2 regions of the Superficieibacter sp. HKU1 genome follow, and region 1 is predicted to be linked to the other one. Evidence: predicted binding sites of a transcription regulator. Region 1 holds the regulator's gene; the other holds the start of a gene.
What was found. Region 1 encodes Fur, which represses iron uptake genes when iron is present. Its sites were predicted from a motif close to ATAATAATGAGAACNACTATCAA; they were not measured.

Region 1 (10,734 bases):
GGCGCAGGATCTTGTGGATACGCTGGATGAACACGGGATTGAGAAAGCCACTTTTATCGGTCACTCCATGGGCGGTAAGGCGGTCATGGCCCTGACCGCGCTGGCGGCAGAGCGGATTGACGGGCTTGTCGCCATTGATATTGCCCCGGTCGATTACGCCGTGCGTCGCCACGATGAAATCTTTGCCGCGATTAATGCCGTCACCGATGCGGGCAGCACCACCCGGCAACAGGCGGCTGCGGTGATGCGTGAACACCTGAGTGAAGAAGGCGTGATCCAGTTTTTGCTGAAATCCTTTGTCGACGGTGAATGGCGTTTTAATGTGCCGGTGCTGTGGGAGCAATATCCGCACATTGTTGGCTGGGAGACGGTCCCGGCGTGGGATCAGCCGGCGCTGTTTATTCCCGGCGGCAATTCTCCATATGTCAGCGAGGCGTACCGTGAGCCGCTGCTGGCACAATTTCCGCAGGCGAAGGCGCATGTGATTGCCGGAGCGGGCCACTGGGTGCATGCGGAAAAACCGGAGGCGGTGTTGCGCGCAATCCGTCGCTATCTGGGCGACCGCGCCTGATTAAAAATCCAACGTCCGCACGCCAGATTGCCCGCGGGCGTTGGCGTGCTTCCTGCACTAATGTATGATGGCGCGCTACCCAACCGGGCAATGGCCCGGCTGCTTGTTTCCCCGAAGTCACTCTTAATCATGGCAAAAGAACAAACGGACCGTACGACAATAGATCTGTTCGCGAATGAGCGTCGCCCGGGAAGACCCAAAACCAATCCCCTTGCGCGTGATGAACAGCTACGTATCAACAAGCGCAATCAGTTGAAACGCGATAAAGTACGCGGCCTGAAGCGTGTGGAACTGAAGCTGAACGCTGACGCGGTTGATGCCCTGAACGAGCTGGCGGAGGCGCGGCAAATCAGCCGCAGCGAGCTTATTGAAGAGATCCTGCTGAGCCAGCTTGCGCTGTTGCACGGGCAGGACATTGTCTGAAAAAGCGCCTTAAATCCCTTTTCATGTAGCAGAGAGTGCAGTCGGACGTGATTGCTATTTCCGCGTACTTCTCTGTTCTGCTATGATTGCCCTTATCCGTGTGCAATACGTCACCACCATATCAATAAGTATCAAGAGGTTATTTTACTCATGGCAATCACAGGCATCTTTTTCGGCAGCGATACCGGCAACACCGAAAATATCGCGAAGATGATTCAAAAGCAGCTAGGTAAGGATGTCGCCGATGTGCATGACATTGCCAAAAGCAGCAAAGAAGATCTCGCGGGCTACGATATTCTGCTGCTGGGCATCCCTACCTGGTACTACGGTGAAGCACAATGTGACTGGGACGACTTCTTTCCGACCCTGGAAGAGGTAGACTTCAACGGTAAGCTGGTAGCACTGTTTGGCTGCGGCGATCAGGAAGATTATGCCGAGTACTTCTGTGATGCGTTAGGCACCATTCGCGATATCATTGAACCGCGCGGCGCAACGATTGTGGGTCACTGGCCAACGGCAGGTTATCACTTTGAAGCGTCAAAAGGCCTGGTTGATGACGATCACTTTGTCGGCCTGGCCATTGACGAAGACCGTCAGCCTGAACTGACCGCAGAGCGCGTAGAGCAGTGGGTGAAGCAGATCTCTGACGAACTGCACCTGAGCGATATCATCAACGCCTGATGCTGATATGACGCGACCTTCCGGTGGCGTCATACTGATAGATATAAGCAATCAAAATAATTGCTACAATTTTTTAACTTTTCAGTACACATCTGTACAATAGCCACTGATTTAACGAGGTCAGCACCGTTTTACGGGCCGCCCTCGCTTTAAACGCTAACTTTGTCTGATACTTGCAGTTTTCAATCAGGCATGGCAGTTCTATAATGAGAGGCATTATGAGCGATGCACTCTCTGTAAATACTTCCCTGTGGGGAGTGAATCTTATAGCAACAGGACAGATTCCGCATGACTGACAATAATACCGCATTAAAGAAAGCAGGCCTGAAAGTCACGCTTCCCCGGTTGAAAATCCTGGAAGTGCTTCAGGGACCTGACAATCATCATGTCAGCGCGGAAGATTTATACAAACGCCTCATTGACATGGGCGAAGAGATTGGCCTCGCCACCGTCTACCGCGTTCTGAACCAGTTTGACGATGCTGGCATTGTTACCCGCCACAATTTTGAGGGCGGAAAGTCCGTTTTCGAACTGACCCAGCAGCATCACCACGATCACCTGATTTGCCTCGACTGCGGCAAAGTGATTGAGTTCAGCGATGACTCAATTGAGTCCCGTCAGCGTGAGATAGCCGCTAAACACGGTATTCGTCTCACTAACCATAGCCTTTATCTGTATGGTCATTGCGCTGAAGGCGACTGCCGTGAAGACGATAACGCCCATGAAGGCGTGAGCAAGTAACCGCATCACAAGCCAGCCTCCCCGGCTGGCTTTTTTTTATTCCCCGCCCTGCCCGTATATTCAGATTTCATCAATACTTTTTATATCTGCGGTTGGCTAGTATGCCCGCTTTCAGGCGTTACGCCTGTAGACCATGAAGTTGACAAGGATCGCGTCATGCCGCAATACGCCCCCCACCAGAAGGCGCTTGCCCATATTCTGACTATTTTCGATGATGGCGCTAACAAACGTCGTTTACCGCGTTACAACCACCTGACCTTTCAGACAGATAAGATTTGTTTGATCTATTACGGTGATTATTCGCTGTTGCGCCGCCGTGATGAGCTGCTGATGACCCGCTCACAGGCTCCCGGCATCGTCGGTCTGATCCTGCCCGGTACGGCGCAACAGTTTGTCACCATTCGCGCAGAGAGTGATTGTGACTATCAACTGGTCAGCCATGATGCTTTCTTTACTCAGATTGCGCAGCAGCAGGCCCACCAGCAGATGTATACCCTCTTGCTGACGCAGATTACGTGGCAATACCAGCGGGAAGAATGGCTGTTTGGTTACAATAGTCTGGTGACGGTCCAGGGGGCAATTTTGCTTCTTGATCGGCTTGAACCAACGATCCGCGCCGGTACGAATGTGGCCGATTTCGTGGTTAAGTCGACGAACTTATCGCGGAGTATCGTCATGAAATCAATGGCCTTTTTGCGCCAGCAAAACGCGATTGAAATTAATAAAGGCAAGCTTATTCGAATCAACTATCTTCCTGATATTCGTTAAAAAACCCGGCTCGCTTGCGCGGCCGGGTTGGAAGACGGCTGTCTGCATCAGAAGATAGTAAATGGCGCGATAACCATAAATTTCACATCGCGCTCATCCTGGAAGATGTTGCCGTATCCGCCACCGTAACTCGGGATGTCAGAGTGGTTGTCATACTCGGTGAAGTGAAGTTTAAACATCGTTCCTTTCGCCCGGCCATCCTGAAGGGTATAAACCGCATCCAGACTGTATGAAGACTCTTCAATGGTTCTGTCTTTGTCATAATAAGCGTCCGGGTTGAGCTGCCAGGTTGATGGTTTCGCATCCCAGGCATACACATACGAAGCGCCGACGTTCCAGCCTGGCAGATCCCAGTTTTTCAAATCATACATTGCGCCAAAGAAAACGGCCTTTTCGCCATTGGCGTTAAAGTCAGAACGGTTATCCCACCAGATATCAAGACGTCCGTTTGAGGAAGCGTAGGTTGGCGTCATACGTTGCAGGAAATACCCTTGCTGGCCATCCGCTTTAACCCACGTGCCTTCCAGACGCAGATCGACGACCTCTGCCGCTTTATAGCCGAACGTCAGTGCCTGTAGCCAGGCAGTGCCATCGTAAATATCGTTGCTGCCACGATCGTCAACTTTGTCGCGAGCGCCATAGAATTGATAGCTGGTGGTTAATGGTGCACCAGCCACATCGAATTGATAGCTGGCTTTCGCAAAGTATTGATCGATGTAACCTTCTGCCTGACCAAAAGCGGCTTCGAGCACCAGTTTATTTTTGAAATCGTACTTAGCGCCAATGGAGTGCAGGTAATCGACATGGGTCTTCTGATCGTTTTGGTAAAAATGATCCATTTCGATGTGCCAGGGCGATTTGTATTCGTTGGTCCACATATATGAGAAGCTCAACGCGCCCGCATCACCGTAGTCGAAATTCGCACCGGCCTCAGCGCCCTGATAGGTTCCCGGCATAAAGCTCCAGTGCGGGGCCAGCAAAGTTTGCCCGGTTGGCTGAATATAGCCGGCACGCGCCCAGGCGGGTCCATATTTGAATTTTGCCGCTGCTTTATACAGACTTATGCCGCTTTTATCGCCGGACCAGTCTTCATCATAGGCTTTGTTGCTTTTAGAAAAGGCAATTTCGTTCGGGTGCGCGCTGTCGCCATTTTCAGCCATTTCAATCGCCGTAAAGGCAGCAATATCAAGGCCAAACATGTCGGCGGCATAGCCGGACTGGAAATCAAGATTTGCGTTCCAGGTGGCATGAGAAAGGTTAACTTTGTACTTGTCATCATCAGTGACATCTTTACGGTCACGTTCACGCTGCCAGTAATAGATACCGCCTGTGAGGGTTGAATCGTCGAAAAATCCTTCGGCTCTGGCCTGCGGGGAAGCCATCAAACCAGACATTGCTGTGACGCCGGCAATAGCCAGCGCCAGCGTACTACGTTTGCCACTGAACGTACGCATGGGGTGATCCTCTTTGACTTTTAAAAACGCCGACTAATACGGCGATAAAAATAAAATTAAAAAGTAGCCAGCTATAAAAGTGACTGATTACTGCAAGCCAGAATATTTTTCGCGACGCGAATTATCAATCCTTTTTAGCGGGGAAAATGCAGGAGTATGACGAAGCGCACATAATTAATCGTACTTTGTAACAATTTCAGGGGCAAAAATGAGAGCAGCACAGCGGCGCTAATCCTGATTAAACAGCGAATTAGCGCTGATATTATTGATGATGAGAGTAACCGGATGAAAGGGGCTGTAAGCATTAATTCGCAACGCGAATATATTTAGCGAGGTGATTATTTTATTGAGAGTGAAAATAAAAAAACGCCGCAGAGCGCGGCGTTCAGACTGCTGACAAACGTGATACCGAGGATTGATGCCTGGCGGCGCTGCGCTTGCACAGGCCTGCGGGTTGCAATAATCCATTGATATTGCCAGGCCGGGTAAGGCGAAGCCGCCACCCGGCAAAACGACATCACCGAGGCTGACACGGTCGCCAGCCATCTTAACCGCCGATCACTCGCCGATCTTAGCCCACGTATCGCGCAGCCCCACGGTGCGGTTAAACACCAGCTTGTCTGCGGTTGCGTAGCGGCTATCAAGGCAGAAATAACCTTCGCGTTCGAACTGATACGCCTTTCCTGCTTCAGCCGCTTTCAGTGATGGCTCGGCAAATCCCTGTTTGATAACCAGTGACTCCGGGTTAATTACCGTCAGGAAATCGTCCGCCGCACCTGGGTTTGGTACGCTGAATAAACGGTCATACAGGCGAATTTCAACCGGCAGCGCGTGGGTGGCGCTTACCCAGTGAATAACCCCTTTTACCTTACGGCCATCAGCCGGATCTTTGCTCAGCGTGTCGGCATCGTAAGAACAGAAGATGGTCGTAATGTTTCCGTCCGCGTCTTTTTCCACGTGCTCAGCTTTGATCACATACGCATTACGCAGGCGCACTTCTTTACCCAGCACCAGGCGCTTGTACTGCTTGTTGGCCTCTTCGCGGAAATCTGCGCGATCGATCCAGATCTCACCGCTGAACGGCACGTCACGGCTGCCCATTTCCGGCTTGTTCGGATGGTTTGGCATGGTGACCATTTCGCTCTCACCCTGCGGGTAGTTTTCGATGACCAGTTTAACCGGATCGATAACGGCCATGGCGCGCGGTGCGTTCTCGTTGAGATCTTCGCGAATGCAGGATTCCAGCGAGGCCATTTCAATGGTGTTGTCCTGCTTGGTCACGCCGATGCGCTTGCAGAATTCACGGATAGACGCTGCAGTGTAGCCGCGGCGACGCAGGCCAGAGATGGTCGGCATACGCGGATCGTCCCAGCCCTCTACGTGCTTGTCAGTAACCAGCAGGTTCAGCTTACGCTTCGACATCACGGTATATTCCAGATTCAGGCGCGAAAATTCGTACTGCCGCGGGTGAACCGGAATGGTGATGTTGTCCAGCACCCAATCATACAGGCGACGGTTGTCCTGGAATTCCAGCGTACACAACGAGTGGGTAATACCTTCCAGCGCATCGCTGATGCAGTGGGTGAAGTCGTACATCGGGTAGATGCACCACTTGCTGCCGGTCTGGTGGTGATCGGCAAATTTAATGCGATAAATAACCGGATCGCGCATCACGATAAAGGGGGATGCCATATCGATTTTGGCACGCAGGCAGGCTTTACCTTCCTCAAAACCACCGCTGCGCATTTTTTCAAACAGCGCCAGGTTCTCTTCCACGCTGCGATCGCGATACGGGCTGTTTTTGCCCGGTGCTTTCAGCGTGCCGCGGTACTCACGGATTTCATCAGGCGAGAGTTCATCAACGTACGCCAGACCTTTATTAATCAGCTCGATCGCATACTGGTGCAGCTGGTCAAAATAGTTTGAGGAGTAGCGAATATCGCCCGACCAGTGAAAACCCAACCACTGTACGTCGTTTTTAATCGACTCAACGTATTCGATGTCTTCTTTCGCCGGGTTGGTGTCATCGAAACGCAGGTTGCACTGCCCCTGATAATCCTGGGCGATGCCAAAATTCAGGCAAATCGATTTTGCATGGCCAATATGCAGGTAGCCGTTCGGCTCCGGGGGAAAACGGGTATGCACGGTAGTATGCTTACCACTGGTCAGATCTTCATCAATGATCTGACGAATAAAGTTAGTCGGGCGGGCTTCTGCCTCACTCATCCTGGATTCCTCAACGCGTAAATAACAGATAACGGCGTATGATCTTATAAGCCAGTGCCGGAGACAACCATTAGTTGCGGAAATTACGGTACGAATGAGCATTATGGGGATGAACTGTGCAAAAAAAAGCGGCGGAGGTTGCCTCCGCCGCTTCTGTGATCACGATGATGTGGTCAGATTATTTGCTTTTGATCTCATACAGCGGCGTCTGCCCGGCGACGACATGGCCCGTCGCCTGAAGCACCAGCGCGCTATAATCATCACTGTTGCTGCATACCACCGGGCTAATCATCGAACGCGCGTTGGCGTTGAGGAAGTCCAGGTCCAGTTCGAGAATCGGCTGTCCGGCCACCACTTTCGCGCCCTCTTCTACCAGACGCGTAAAGCCCTTGCCGCCTAGCGCCACGGTATCAATACCCATATGGACCACAATTTCCGCGCCGTTTTCGGTTTCCAGGCAGAACGCATGGTTGGTATTGAAGATTTTAACAACCGTCCCCGCTGCCGGAGCAACGACGGTTTTGTCGGTCGGTTTTACGGCCACGCCGTCGCCGACCGCTTTACTGGCGAAAGCTTCATCAGGCACCGCGTCCAGCGCAACAATTTCACCGGTTATTGGCGAAACCAGTTCAGCAATCACTCTGACATTCGGTACGGCCTGTGGCTTCGCCGCGACAGGAGCAGCCGCCACCGGTGAGACAGAACCCGCCGCCGCCGGTACCGGGCCACGCGCGACGACACGTTTCATCACGTCACCGATGGATTCCGCTTTCGCTCCCACGATAACCTGAATAGTTTGTTTGTTCAGTTTCACCACCCCAGACGCGCCGAGGCGTTTGCACATGGCATCGTTCACCAGCGCAGAATCCGCCACGCTCAGACGCAGACGCGTAATACAGGCGTCAATGGCTTTCAGGTTATCTGTACCGCCAACCGCAGCGATATAGTTAGTTGCCAGTTGGGTTAAGCCCTCTTCGGTATTGCTGTTGGCCTCTTCTTTTACGATGTCGACTTCCTCATCTTCACGTCCCGGCGTTTTCAGGTTGAACATGCGGATCACAAAGCTGAACACGACAAAGTAGATAGCGAAGAAAATCAGGCCCATCACCACCAGCATCCAGACGTTGCTGCTGGCAGCCGGCAGGTTATACATCAACGCATAGTCAATGGCACCAGCAGAGAACGAGAACCCGGCATGAATATTTAGCGCGGTCGCCACGAACAGACTGATCCCGGTCAGCAGCGCGTGCAGGAGATACAGCAGCGGGGCGAGGAACATGAACAGGAATTCCAGCGGCTCGGTTACGCCGGTCAGGAACGCCGTAATGGCAACCGACAGCAGCATACCGCCGACCATAGGACGACGCGCCTTCGGCGCGGCGAAGTACATCGCCAGTGCAGCACCCGGCAGACCGAACATCATGATCGGGAAGAAGCCAGACATAAACATCCCGGCAGTGCCGTCACCCGCATAGAAACGGTTGATGTCACCATGGAAGACCACGCCTGCGGTATTGGTAAATTCGCCAATCTGGAACCAGGCAATAGTATTCAGCACCTGATGCAGACCCGTTGGGATCAGCAGACGGTTAATGAAGCCAAAAATACCGGAACCCAGTGCGCCAGCAGAAACAATCCATTCACCACCAGAATGAATAGCGTGCTGTATCGGCGGCCAGACATAGCCAAAAACCGCCGCCAGGATCAGACAGAAGAACCCAGTGGCGATCGGTACAAAGCGTTTGCCGCCAAAGAAGCTCAGGAAATCAGGAAGTTTGATATCTGCCCAGCGGTTATAGACCGCACCACCGACTAAACCGGTAATGATACCGGCCAGCACACCCATATTAATTTCCGGATTAATCGTGACCATCGCCTTGGTCAATACGAAGTAACCCACAGCCCCTGCCAGCGCCGCTGCTCCCGCGCTGTCTTTAGACCAGCTTGACGCAACACCGATGGCAAAAATTAACGCCAGGTTGTCAAAAATCGCGCCGCCCGCCTGGGCGATAAACGGCACATTAAGCAGATCGGGTTGACCGAAGCGCAACAGCAGCGCCGCGACCGGTAGTACAGCGATAGGGAGCTGTAACGCTCTGCCCAGCCGCTGAAAAAAGCCTAAAACGTTCATTGTTATTCCCCCTGAGAAACCCTGATAAGGCTCATTTAAGACAGCCTTTTTATTGTGAGACACCTGCTGTAATCATCGATTTCATTTGTAGAGCTTATGATTCTCTGCAAAATTAATTCGTATCGCAAATTAAATCGGTGTTTTTTGTGATTTTAATCACCAAATATCGTTTGTAACTTGGCATAATGCTGGTCATGTGGCAAAACTTATTTTACAATTCAAAAAATCAAAGCAGATTTACCCCGCTCGGTGACAAAGTGCATTACTCTTATCACTACACAGACGCTCAATCTGCACACTTTTTTCTTATACTTTAGAGGTGAACAATGAGACTGATTCCACTGGCAACTGCTGAGCAGGTCGGAAAATGGGCGGCACGCCATATCGTTAACCGCATCAATGCCTTTAAACCGACCGCGGATCGTCCATTTATTCTCGGCCTGCCGACCGGCGGCACCCCGCTGACCGCCTACAAAGCGCTGGTCGCCATGCATAAAGCGGGCGAAGTCAGCTTCAAACATGTTGTGACCTTCAACATGGACGAATACGTTGGCCTGCCGAAAGAGCATCCGGAAAGCTACTACAGCTTTATGCACCACAACTTCTTCGATCACGTTGATATTCCGGCTGAAAACATTAACCTGCTGAATGGTAACGCGCCAGATATTGACGCAGAATGCCGTCGCTATGAAGATAAAATTCGCGCCTACGGTAAAATTCACCTGTTTATGGGCGGCGTGGGCAACGATGGTCACATCGCGTTTAACGAACCCGCCTCGTCTCTGGCGTCGCGTACCCGTATTAAAACGCTGACCCATGACACCCGCGTGGCAAACTCCCGCTTCTTTGATAATGACGTTAATCAGGTGCCAAAATATGCCCTGACCGTTGGCGTCGGCACCCTGCTGGATGCAGAAGAAGTGATGATCCTGGTGCTGGGCAGCGTGAAAGCGCAGGCACTGCAGGCGGCGGTCGAAGGCAACGTTAATCACATGTGGACCATTAGCTGTCTGCAACTGCATCCGAAAGCCATCGTGGTCTGTGACGAACCGTCTACCATGGAATTGAAAGTGAAGACCCTGAAATATTTCAACGAGCTGGAAGCTGAAAATATCAAAGGTCTGTAATATCCCACCGTCCTGCCCTCGTGCGCAGGACGGTTATTTTTCCCACCGGGGGTCAACATGTATGCATTAACCCACGGCCGGATTTATACCGGTCACGAAATCCTTGATGACCATGCGATTGTTATCGCCAATGGCCTGATCGAACGTCTTTGTCCGCTGACGGAACTGCCTGCGGGGATTGAACAGCGGTCGCTGAACGGGGCCATCGTCTCCCCCGGTTTTATTGATGTTCAGTTGAACGGCTGTGGCGGCGTGCAGTTTAACGACACTGCCGAAGCGGTCAGCATTGAAACGCTCGAAATTATGCAGCGCGCCAATGAAAAATCGGGCTGCACCAGCTATCTGCCGACGCTTATCACCACCAGCGACGATTTAATGAAGCAGGGCGTCCGCGTGATGCGCGAATACCTGGCGAAGCATCCGCATCAGGCGCTGGGTCTGCATCTGGAAGGGCCGTGGCTCAACATCGTTAAAAAAGGCACCCATAATCCGCAGTTTGTGCGTACGCCGGATGCCGCGCTGGTCGATTTTTTGTGTGAGAACGCCGATGTAATCACCAAAATCACCCTCGCGCCGGAGCAGGTTGCGCCTGAGGTTATTACTCAACTGGCC
Region 2 (10,734 bases), 2.4 Mb from region 1:
GCGGCGCATAAAGTGATGCAGGCCGTTGCCGATCATCGGGAAACATTTGAGTTTACCGATCACTGCGCCGGCCCGAATATGGACGCCACGCCGCAGGAAATGATTGCGCGGATTGAGAAGTACAGCGGCGTCAGCCTGGCGGAAGCCTTTGCCCGTCCGGCGTTGCAGAACGAGATTAAGTGGCACTGTAAATACGCCCGCCAGAATGGCATCCACGTTTCGCCGACCTTTATGGTCAACGGACTGGTGCAGGCGGATTTAGGTAGCGGCGACGACATCAGCGTCTGGGCAGAGCGTCTTCTGGCCTGACGGCAGTATTCCTCTTCACAACATAACCTCAATAAGGCAGGCAACATGTCAGACAATAACTATCAACCTCCGAAGGTATGGACATGGAATCAGCAAGGCGGCGGCGCATTCGCCAATATCAACCGCCCGGTGTCTGGCGCAACGCATGAAAAGGAACTTCCCACCGGCAGGCATCCGCTCCAGCTCTATTCGCTGGGCACGCCAAACGGGCAGAAAGTCACGATTATGCTTGAGGAACTGCTGGCAAAAGGCGTGACGGGGGCGGAATACGATGCATGGCTGATCCGCATCGGCGAAGGCGATCAGTTCTCCAGCGGTTTTGTGGAAGTAAACCCGAACTCCAAAATTCCGGCGCTGCGCGATCACTCCACCACGCCTCCGACCCGCGTCTTTGAATCCGGCGCGATCCTGGTTTATCTGGCGGAAAAATATGGCTACTTCCTGCCAAAAGATCTGGCCGCCCGTACTGAGACGCTGAACTGGCTGTTCTGGCTTCAGGGCTCGGCCCCGTTCCTCGGCGGCGGCTTCGGCCACTTTTACAACTATGCGCCCGTCAAAATTGAGTACGCGATCGATCGTTTCACGATGGAGGCGAAACGCCAGTTAGACGTGCTGGATAAACAACTTGCGCAGCATAAATACGTCGCGGGGGATGAATATACCATCGCGGATATGGCCGTCTGGCCGTGGTATGGCAACGTGGTGCTCGGCAACGTCTATGATGCGGCTGAATTCCTGGACGCAGGCAGCTATAAAAACGTGCTGCGCTGGGCTAACGAGATTGCCAGCCGTCCGGCGGTAAAACGCGGGCGCATCGTTAATCGCACCAACGGCCCGCTTAACGAGCAGCTTCACGAACGTCACGACGCCAGCGACTTCGACACCCAAACTGAAGACAAGCGCCAGTCCTGATAATGCGTCCCGCCAGCTTGCGCTGGCGGGACAGTTTAGTCATATTAAAACGCGACCCACTCTTCGGTTGCCGCAGGCTTAGCCATGCGCGGTGAACGCGGCGTCTCTGCTGGCGCTACCGCCTGTGATATTTCCTCATCGGAAAGACGGAACGTTTGCACCGAGCTACGCAGATCTTCTGTCTGAAGCCGCAGGGACGATGCCGCTGCCGAGACTTGCTCCACCAGCGAGGCGTTCTGCTGCGTTACGCTGTCCATCTGCGCAATTGCAATGCCGACCTGCGAGATACCTTTACTTTGTTCATCGGTCGCGGCGGCAATCTGTTTCATGATGGTCGTGACTTCCTGCACCGCCCGCAGAATCGCTTCCATGGTGGTTCCGGCATCGGAAACCAGGCGCGAGCCTTTCTCCACGCGGGTGACGGAATCAGCGATCAGAGCTTCAATTTCTTTCGCCGCACCGGCGCTGCGGCTGGCAAGATTACGCACTTCGCCGGCGACCACGGCGAACCCACGGCCCTGCTCACCGGCACGCGCCGCTTCCACCGCCGCGTTAAGCGCCAGAATATTGGTCTGGAAGGCAATGCTGTTGATCACATCGGTAATTTCGGCGATTTTCTTCGAACTGGCAGAAATTCCGACCATCGTATCGACCACTTCGCCGACCAGTTCGCCGCCTTCACTGGCGGTGGTAGAGGCAACGTCCGCCAGCTCGCTGGCCTGGCGCGCATGATCGGCATTTAATTTTACCGTTGCGGTAAGCTGCTCCATGCTGGCGGCCGTTTCTTCCAGCGCCGCGGCCTGTTCTTCGGTGCGGGAAGAGAGATCGTTATTGCCGGTGGCAATTTCTGTCGCCCCGCGCCAGATATTTTCGCTGCCGGAGCGAATATTGCTGACCGCCTCGCGCAGGCTGTCCTGCATTGTCTTCAGCAACGGCACCAGTTGTCCGACGCAGTTACGTCCCATGTCTTCTATCGGCTGACTGAGATCGCCCTGCGCAATCTGGCGGAACTGCTGACGAATGCGCTCAAGCGGTTTCACCAGCATCGTCACCAGATAGCGATCGGAAAAAATCAGCAGCAGAATACCGACAACCACGGCGGCAATAATGGCAATCCGGGTCTTATTGGTGCGGTCATCCACCATAATACGGGTGTGATCGAGCGTTGACGCGCCCGCCGCATTAAACTTCTCGGCGCTCAGGCCAAACGCGCGGCTCAGCGGTGGGGTGATGTCATTAGCCTGAGCGCGGTATTCCTCAACCGTTCCCTGCTGCGCTCGCTGCATTTGCGGCACAACGCCCTGCTCCAGCAGCGCCTGCCAGTTTTGAATGACTTCCGCAGAGATTTGCGCATCCATCGCGCCCGGAGAGATGGCCTTCAGCTCATCCAGTCTTTTACGCATGGTCTCCAGCGCCTGCTGCGCGGAGGAAAAATCCGCTGTCCCCCCTGCTGCTTTGGTTTCCATCGCCCGGCTCAGGCGGGTGACAAAGCGAAAATACTGGTCGTTACCCTGGCTTAACAGGGTCATCTGTTTTACCAGCTGTCGGTCAACATCATTGCCTTCTGCAACCTTAGTCAGGGAGATGACGCCGTACAGGCCGACGCCGGACCACAGCACGCAGAAAATACCCAGAATCGACAACATGACGAGACGGATAGTGAGGTTACGAAGAAGTCGCATAGAGATTCCTTTGCCTTTGGGAGGATTACGCCCACAGGGCGCTCTTACCTCCTGTTATCGGCAAGGCGGCGGAAATTTATAACCTTTTGTGATTATTTTTTGTAAATATTACTTTTCGTTAAACAGCATTCAGTGACGCTACACACTAAAATATTCATCTGGCCTAAGTCATTCTGGACAGATGACCTTCTGGTAATCAGGGTTAAACAAGGTAAGGTTTCACAAACGGCCGCTGGTATTCCGGCCAGACCAGCGCGACCAGGGTAGGATAAGCATCCATACTAAACTCACGAAAGCACTGCTGAAGGTTGACGACGTCCAAATCCGTGCGCGGCACTTTCTCACCGTTCTGACAGCGCTGTTTCAGATTATCGTAATATTTATAAACCGCTGAATTGAGATCGCTACAGCGGCGCTGAGCATCAAATAAACCCGGCGTGGATTTAATTTGTGTGACGTCCATTCGCTTAATAGTGGCGTGTAAAAAGTCAATATATTCATGGTTTACCCGCCAGTACCATACCGGTGTAATTGCGTTCATCAGTACAGAAAAATGGTCTTCCCCCTCCTGTTTTGACATTGCCGGTACCGGCAAGGGGGATTCTTCTTCATTTTCCACCGGTCTTTTATTGAACTCTGTCATCAGTAAGAGAATAATAGCGGTGAGCAATAGCAGTGCAATCACTAAATAAATAATACTGTTCATGGCGCGCTCCATTTTTTTTGATTTTAAAAGTGCGCCATGTTATTGTCAACGAGCCTCACAGCAAAATGCTCCTCATGGTGTTGAAAGTTAAGGAATTTACATGATACCCGAGACCCTTATCCCGGCTCGCTTTCACACATCCGCGGCTGGGGAAGAGAGTGAGGAAGCAGAAAATAGTGCCAGTTTAACTCAGGGAAAAAGAACCCTCGCTGAGCTTGAAAATGACATATTAACTTCAATCGGTCGTAACGGTTTTTCCAGAAATATGCTATTGGAAGAACGCGACCGCCATATAAAAGATCGACTGTTTCGCGTTGTCAAAATTGAGACATTTTGCCATGTCCTTAATGAGTTACAGGCCAACGGTGACTTTTCAGCACAGGAATTAAGTCAAATTTTGGCAGATAAAACGCTGGAAATTAATGAGAGCGGTAATGACATTTGGCTTAATTTGATTACCCGCGAGAAAATCGCGCCTATGTTTTATGATCTGGAGGACGAATAACGTGAAAAAATATGATAGCAAAGACGTTTATTTGACTTTAGACGATACAAAAAGCGATGACCTTATCTTAAAGCACAATCTTGCGGTGCTCATTAGCGATAAAAATGCCACCATCCAGAATACGGCCAAAGCGCTGGTTTCAATACCCGCCGCGCTGGTAAAGATGAAATGGCAAAACCGTCGCGAGATTTACGCTTACCAGGTAAAAGAAGAAATTTATGGCGCGGTGATTAATGAAATCATCGCCCGCCGTCCGGACCTGAAAGAGAAAATCTTTGACCACATTGAAGCCAGCTATCAGCACTTACGCGCCCGTGAAACCGCTACGCTCGGCCTGACGCGTAAACTCTCCGACGGCAATTACCGCACGTCGAATGTCAGGATTGTTCCTCTTGAGGCTGAAGCGCCATCTTCCCCTGCCCCTGCGGCAGACTCACCAGGCGATCCCGTCTGACGGGTACAGAAAAGCCTGATTATTTCTCTTAAGTCATCGGGGACGACTACGCTTAACGCATCCGTAACCGATCATGGAGAGCGTATTTATGTCGAAGAATCAAACTACCCCACAAGATCCCACGACCCAGTATCATACGGGTGAATATCCGAAGCAGAAGCAGCCCTCACCGGGTGTGCAGGCCAAAATGACGCCTGTACCGGATTGTGGCGAAAAAAGCTATGTTGGCAGCGGGCGTCTTAAAGATCGTAAGGCACTGGTGACCGGGGGCGATTCAGGCATCGGACGCGCCGCCGCCATTGCTTACGCGCGTGAAGGCGCTGACGTGGCGATTAACTATCTGCCTGCGGAAGAAGAAGATGCGCAGGATGTTAAGGCGCTGATTGAAGCTGAGGGACGCAAAGCGGTGCTCATTCCGGGCGATCTGAGTGATGAAACCTTCGCCCGCTCGCTGGTGCATAAAGCGCGTGAAGCGCTGGGTGGACTGGATGTGCTGGCGCTGGTCGCGGGGAAGCAGGTTGCTATTGAAGAGATTGCCGATCTGACCAGCGAGCAGTTCCAGAAAACCTATGCGGTGAACGTTTTTGCATTGTTCTGGATCACCCAGGAAGCCCTGCCGCTTCTTTCTGCGGGCGCGAGCATTATTACCACCTCGTCAATTCAGGCTTATCAGCCCAGCCCGCATCTGCTGGATTATGCGTCGACTAAAGCCGCGATTCTCAATTACAGCCGTGGACTGGCGAAGCAGGTGGCGGAGAAAGGGATTCGGGTGAATGTGGTGGCGCCAGGGCCAATCTGGACCGCGCTGCAAATTTCCGGCGGTCAGCCGCAGGAGAAACTGCCCGAGTTTGGTCAGCAGACGCCGATGAAGCGCGCCGGGCAGCCTGCGGAGCTGGCACCGATTTACGTTTATCTGGCGAGTCATGAGTCAAGTTATGTGACCGCTGAGGTTCACGGCGTTTGCGGTGGGGAACATTTGGGGTAACGGCCCTGCGATGACCTGCCCGGTGGCGCTGCGCTTACCGGGCCTACGCCACGCGTAACCCGTTTTAAAACAGCCAAATTGTAGCCCCGGTAAGCGCAGCGCCACCGGGGACATCACGAAGCAGGTGCCGGACAAGGGTTGCCGAACCCGCACAAAGGCACTTACTTTGCCTTCGTCACCTCTTCGCCTACCAGACCAATCTTCAGGTAACCCGCCTGATGCAGGGTATCCATCACCTTCATCATTGTTTCATAATCCACGGTTTTATCCGCGCGGAAGAAAATGGTGGTGTCTTTTTTCCCTTCGGTGAGAGTATTCAGCGCATTCACCATCGTCTCATCAGTCACCGGATCGTTACCGATAAACATGCTGTTATCCGCTTTTACCGACAGATAAATCGGTTTTTCCGGACGTGGCTGCGGCTGACTGGACGATGCCGGTAAATTCACCTTCACATCAACGGTAGCCAGCGGAGCCGCTACCATGAAGATGATCAGCAGAACCAACATCACGTCGATAAACGGCGTGACGTTGATATCATGCATTTCGCCGTTATCATCCAGATTTTCATTAAGATGCAAAGCCATGCTGCATTAACCTAAACGGAGTTTCTGGGTAGAACGAACCGGCTGCGCAGCGTTGCTGGCATCCAGATCGAGGTCGCGGCTCTGCAGCAGCAGGATCTGCGCGGCAACATCGCCGAGCGTCGCTTTATAGCTGCCGATCATGCGGGCGAAGATGTTGTAGATCACCACCGCCGGGATTGCCGCGACCAGGCCGATTGCCGTCGCCAGCAGCGCTTCCGCGATACCCGGTGCCACTACCGCCAGGTTAGTGGTCTGGGTCTGGGCGATGCCGATAAAGCTGTTCATAATCCCCCACACCGTACCAAACAGGCCGACGAACGGAGAGATCGCACCGATAGTAGCCAGATAGCCATTACCGCGCCCCATATGACGGCCAAACGCCGCTACGCGGCGTTCCAGACGGAATCCGGTACGCTCTTTAATGCCTTCGTTATCGGATGAACCTGCGGAAAGTTCCAGCTCGTTCTGTGCTTCATAAAGCAGACGAGTGCTCAGACTTCTGCTATGGAAGGAGGCGGCGATTTCGCTGGCCTGATCCAGAGAGCGGGCTTCAGCGAGCTGCTGCTGCTCACGCTTGATACGACGCTTGTGCGCCAGCATTTCCGCGCTTTTGCTGAAGAAAATAGCCCAGGTGACGACCGATGCCAGGATCAGGCCAATCATCACAATTTTAACCACGATGTCGGCATGTTGATACATACCCAGAACGGAGAGATCCGTCTGCATCAAATTATTACCCACTCTCAATCTCCAGGACACAAGTCACAAAATCTGAGCATAATAATATCAAAACAACGTCGAATTGATAGTAGTTCTCATTAGTATTTACATATTGCCGTAAATTCCGCTCATTTTCCTTGCGCTTACGCAGTAAAAAAGTGGTCTGTTGAATTAAGGGAAATTTTTATTCTGAATATGCCGCCAGGCGGATGCATAATACGGTAATCGTGTTAATTTAGACGTCCAGATGGATAAAAACAGGCTGAGCGACATGGCAGAGAAGCATATTGATACCGCCCTGGTGAATGCGGGGCGCAGCAAAAAATATACGCAGGGTTCGGTAAACAGCGTGATCCAGCGCGCCTCATCGCTGGTATTTGAGACTGTGGAAGCGAAAAAACACGCCACCCGCAACCGGGCGAAAGGCGAACTTTTCTATGGCCGTCGCGGGACGCTCACCCATTTTTCGCTGCAGGAAGCGATGTGTGAACTGGAAGGCGGCGCGGGGTGCGCGCTGTTTCCGTGCGGCGCGGCGGCGGTTGCTAATACCATTCTCGCCTTTGTTGAACAGGGCGACCATATTCTTATCACCAATACCGCCTATGAACCGACCCAGGATTTTGCCACTAAAATCCTCGGCAAGCTGGGCGTCACGACGAGCTGGTTTGATCCGCTGATTGGCGCACAGATTGCCGATAGCGTGCAGCCCAATACCAAAGTCGTGTTTCTGGAATCCCCCGGCTCCATCACCATGGAAGTCCATGACGTTCCGGCTATCGTCGAAGCGGTCAGACGCGTGGCACCGAATGCCGTCATTATGATCGACAACACCTGGGCGGCGGGCATTCTGTTTAAGGCGCTCGATTTCGGTATTGATATCTCCATCCAGGCGGGCACCAAATATTTAATTGGCCATTCTGATGCCATGGTAGGAACTGCCGTTGCCAATGCCCGCTGTTGGGATCAACTGCGCGAAAACGCCTATCTGATGGGGCAAATGGTCGATGCGGACACCGCCTATATGACCAGCCGCGGCCTGCGTACCCTCGGCGTGCGCCTGCGCCAGCACCATGAAAGCAGTCTGAAAATTGCCGAGTGGCTTGCCATTCACCCGCAGGTGGCGCAGGTCAATCACCCCGCCCTGCCTGGCAGCAAAGGCCATGAGTTCTGGAAGCGCGATTTCACCGGCAGCAGCGGACTGTTCTCGTTTGTTCTTAGAAAAAGGCTGAACGATCGGGAGCTGGCGGAGTATCTCGACAACTTTACGTTATTCAGCATGGCCTATTCCTGGGGTGGCTATGAATCGCTGATCCTCGCCAGTCAACCTGAGCATATCGCTGCTATTCGACCCGACGGCGAAGTGGATTTTGACGGCACGCTTATCCGCGTCCATATTGGTCTGGAAAATGTTGACGATCTTCTTGCGGATTTAGCAGCGGGGTTCATGCGGATCGTGTAATAATAGCGCCGGGATGCACATCTTTTCGCAACTCAACAGTGGAAAAGTCTGCAAGGCTGCGTCCGGGATCAACAACGTCCGGACCAATAAGGGATAGAATCGTCGAATAGATGCTGTTTTACGGGAAAGTTCATGGCTGTTATTCATAATATCGTCGCCGCGCTCTGGCAGCATGATTTTGCTGCCCTGGCGAATCCGCACATTATTGGTGTCGTCTATCTGGTCATGTTTGCCACCTTGTTTCTGGAAAACGGTCTGCTGCCCGCCTCTTTCTTACCCGGTGACAGCCTGCTGCTGCTGGCCGGGGCGCTGATCGCCAGAGACGTAATGGGCTTTGTTCCCACCATTGCCATCCTGACCACGGCGGCAAGCCTTGGCTGCTGGCTAAGCTACGCGCAGGGCCGCTGGCTGGGAAACACTCGCGTGGTAAAAGGCTGGCTGGCTCAGCTTCCTGATAAATATCACCAGCGGGCCACCTGCATGTTCGACCGCCACGGCCTGCTGGCCCTGCTGGCCGGACGCTTTCTGGCATTTATAAGAACATTACTGCCCACGATGGCGGGTATCTCCGGTCTGTCAAACCGTCGCTTTCAGTTCTTTAACTGGTTGAGCGGCCTGCTATGGGTGCTGGTTGTCACCGGTTTTGGCTATGCGCTAAGCATGATCCCGTTTGTGAAGCGTCATGAGGACCAGGTGATGACCTTTCTGATGATCCTGCCGATTTTCCTGCTGGTCGCCGGCTTGCTGGGGACCATTATCCTCGTTGTGAAAAAGAAATACTGTAACGCCTGACGCTCCCGCGCCGGGCGGCTGAACCTGCCCGGCTACATCCCCTGAATCATTCGGATCCGCGCCGCATCTTCTCCCGGCGTCATGCCAAAATAGCGTTTAAATTCGCGGCTGAACTGCGAGGCGCTTTCATAGCCCACCCGCATCGCCGCCGCACTGGCCTTCATGCCGTCATGGATCATCAGCATCCGCGCTTTATGCAGCCGGTACGACTTCAGATATTGCAACGGCGAGGTGCTGGTTACCGACTTGAAGTTATGGTGAAACGCCGAGACGCTCATATTCGCTTCGGCGGCCAGCTGATCGACGCTCAGACTCTCGGTGTAATGGCTTTCAATGCGTTTTAAGACCCGGCTAATCAGGCTGAAATGGGTCTGACGGCTGACCAGCGCCAGCAGCGCCCCGCCGCGCGGGCCGGTTAACACGTGATAGAGAATTTCGCGGATTATCTGCCTGCCAAGAATACGCGCATCCAGCGGACGCTCCATCACGTCCAGCAGCCGCTCGGCGGCGCACAGGATCTCATCCGTCAACACCGATGAGTTGATCCCGCTGGCCGACTCGCCCGGCTGGAAGCGTTCGTCCTCGCCAATGTCCATCAGCAGTTCCTGCAACTGTAATATATCAACGTTCAGGCGGATCCCGGCCAGCGGGATGTCCGGCGTAGCGTACGTCTCGCATTCAAATGGCAGCGGGACGGTGAGCAGCAGATATTCATTGGCGTCATAACGAAATACGCGTTCATTGATATAGCCAATTTTATGGCCGGAAAAGAGAAATACGATCCCCGGCTGGTACATCACCGGCGTGCGGGTGCCGGGCTGCGTACCGTAGAGCAGACGTACGTCCGGCAGCAGCGCGCTGAGCGATTTTTCGTTATCTCTGAGCAGGTTAATTTTTTCGGTAAGCTGCTGACAGATTTCCTGACGGTTCATAATCGGTCACCTCCGGGGCGCAATTTCACCCGTTTAGTCTGCCCGTATTTAACGCCTTTCTCCAGCACTATGGAGAAATGGGCAAGAGAACGGCAGGAATATGCATTGAGAGCTCGCTATCACAAGACCACAATGAAAGCCTTAGTTTTTTTACCTACTTAAGGGAACGAGCAATGAATAATTTTACTCTGCATACCCCCACCCGCATTCTGTTTGGTAACGGCGCGATTGCCGACCTGCGCGATCAAATCCCATCTGATGCCCGCGTCCTCATCACCTACGGCGGCGGCAGCGTTAAAAAAACCGGCGTACTCGACCAGGTTCACAGCGCGCTGGCCGGGCTGGACGTGCGTGAATTCGGTGGTATTGAGCCTAACCCGTCTTACGAAACGCTGATGAACGCGGTGAAAATCGCCCGCGACGAGAACATTACCTTTTTGCTGGCGGTCGGCGGCGGTTCCGTGCTTGACGGCACGAAATTCATCGCCGCTGCCGCACACTACGCGGACGGTGTCGATCCGTGGCACATTCTGCAAACCAGCGGCAGCGATATTCGCAGCGCGATTCCAATGGGCTCCGTACTGACCCTGCCGGCTACCGGTTCCGAGTCCAATAAAGGCGCGGTCATTTCCCGTAAAACTACCGGCGACAAACAGGCATTCCATTCGCCGTTCGTTCAGCCGGTCTTCGC

Region 2: exbB (tol-pal system-associated acyl-CoA thioesterase) is a predicted target of Fur. The motif match lies at 6,943-6,965, and genes of this name have one in related genera.

The regions. Positions count from the first base shown of each region.
Region 1 is NZ_CP119754.1:1,549,927-1,560,660, reverse strand. Features, by position in the region: gene ybfF (esterase) at 1-571, shown strand, start outside; gene ybfE (LexA regulated protein) at 701-994, shown strand; gene fldA (flavodoxin FldA) at 1,145-1,675, shown strand; gene fur (ferric iron uptake transcriptional regulator) at 1,964-2,416, shown strand; gene P0H77_RS07495 (helix-turn-helix domain-containing protein) at 2,573-3,184, shown strand; gene chiP (chitoporin) at 3,232-4,638, opposite strand; gene glnS (glutamine--tRNA ligase) at 5,197-6,864, opposite strand; gene nagE (PTS N-acetyl glucosamine transporter subunit IIABC) at 7,043-8,995, opposite strand; gene nagB (glucosamine-6-phosphate deaminase) at 9,322-10,122, shown strand; gene nagA (N-acetylglucosamine-6-phosphate deacetylase) at 10,180-10,734, shown strand, end outside.
Region 2 is NZ_CP119754.1:3,976,293-3,987,026, forward strand. Features, by position in the region: gene P0H77_RS18875 (thioredoxin domain-containing protein) at 1-309, shown strand, start outside; gene yghU (glutathione-dependent disulfide-bond oxidoreductase) at 355-1,221, shown strand; gene P0H77_RS18885 (methyl-accepting chemotaxis protein) at 1,266-2,903, opposite strand; gene P0H77_RS18890 (RNA helicase) at 3,106-3,609, opposite strand; gene P0H77_RS18895 (hypothetical protein) at 3,710-4,114, shown strand; gene P0H77_RS18900 (cytoplasmic protein) at 4,095-4,568, shown strand; gene P0H77_RS18905 (SDR family oxidoreductase) at 4,657-5,553, shown strand; gene exbD (TonB system transport protein ExbD) at 5,715-6,140, opposite strand; gene exbB (tol-pal system-associated acyl-CoA thioesterase) at 6,147-6,881, opposite strand; gene metC (cystathionine beta-lyase) at 7,132-8,319, shown strand; gene yghB (DedA family general envelope maintenance protein YghB) at 8,452-9,111, shown strand; gene P0H77_RS18930 (AraC family transcriptional regulator) at 9,144-10,043, opposite strand; gene yqhD (alcohol dehydrogenase) at 10,217-10,734, shown strand, end outside.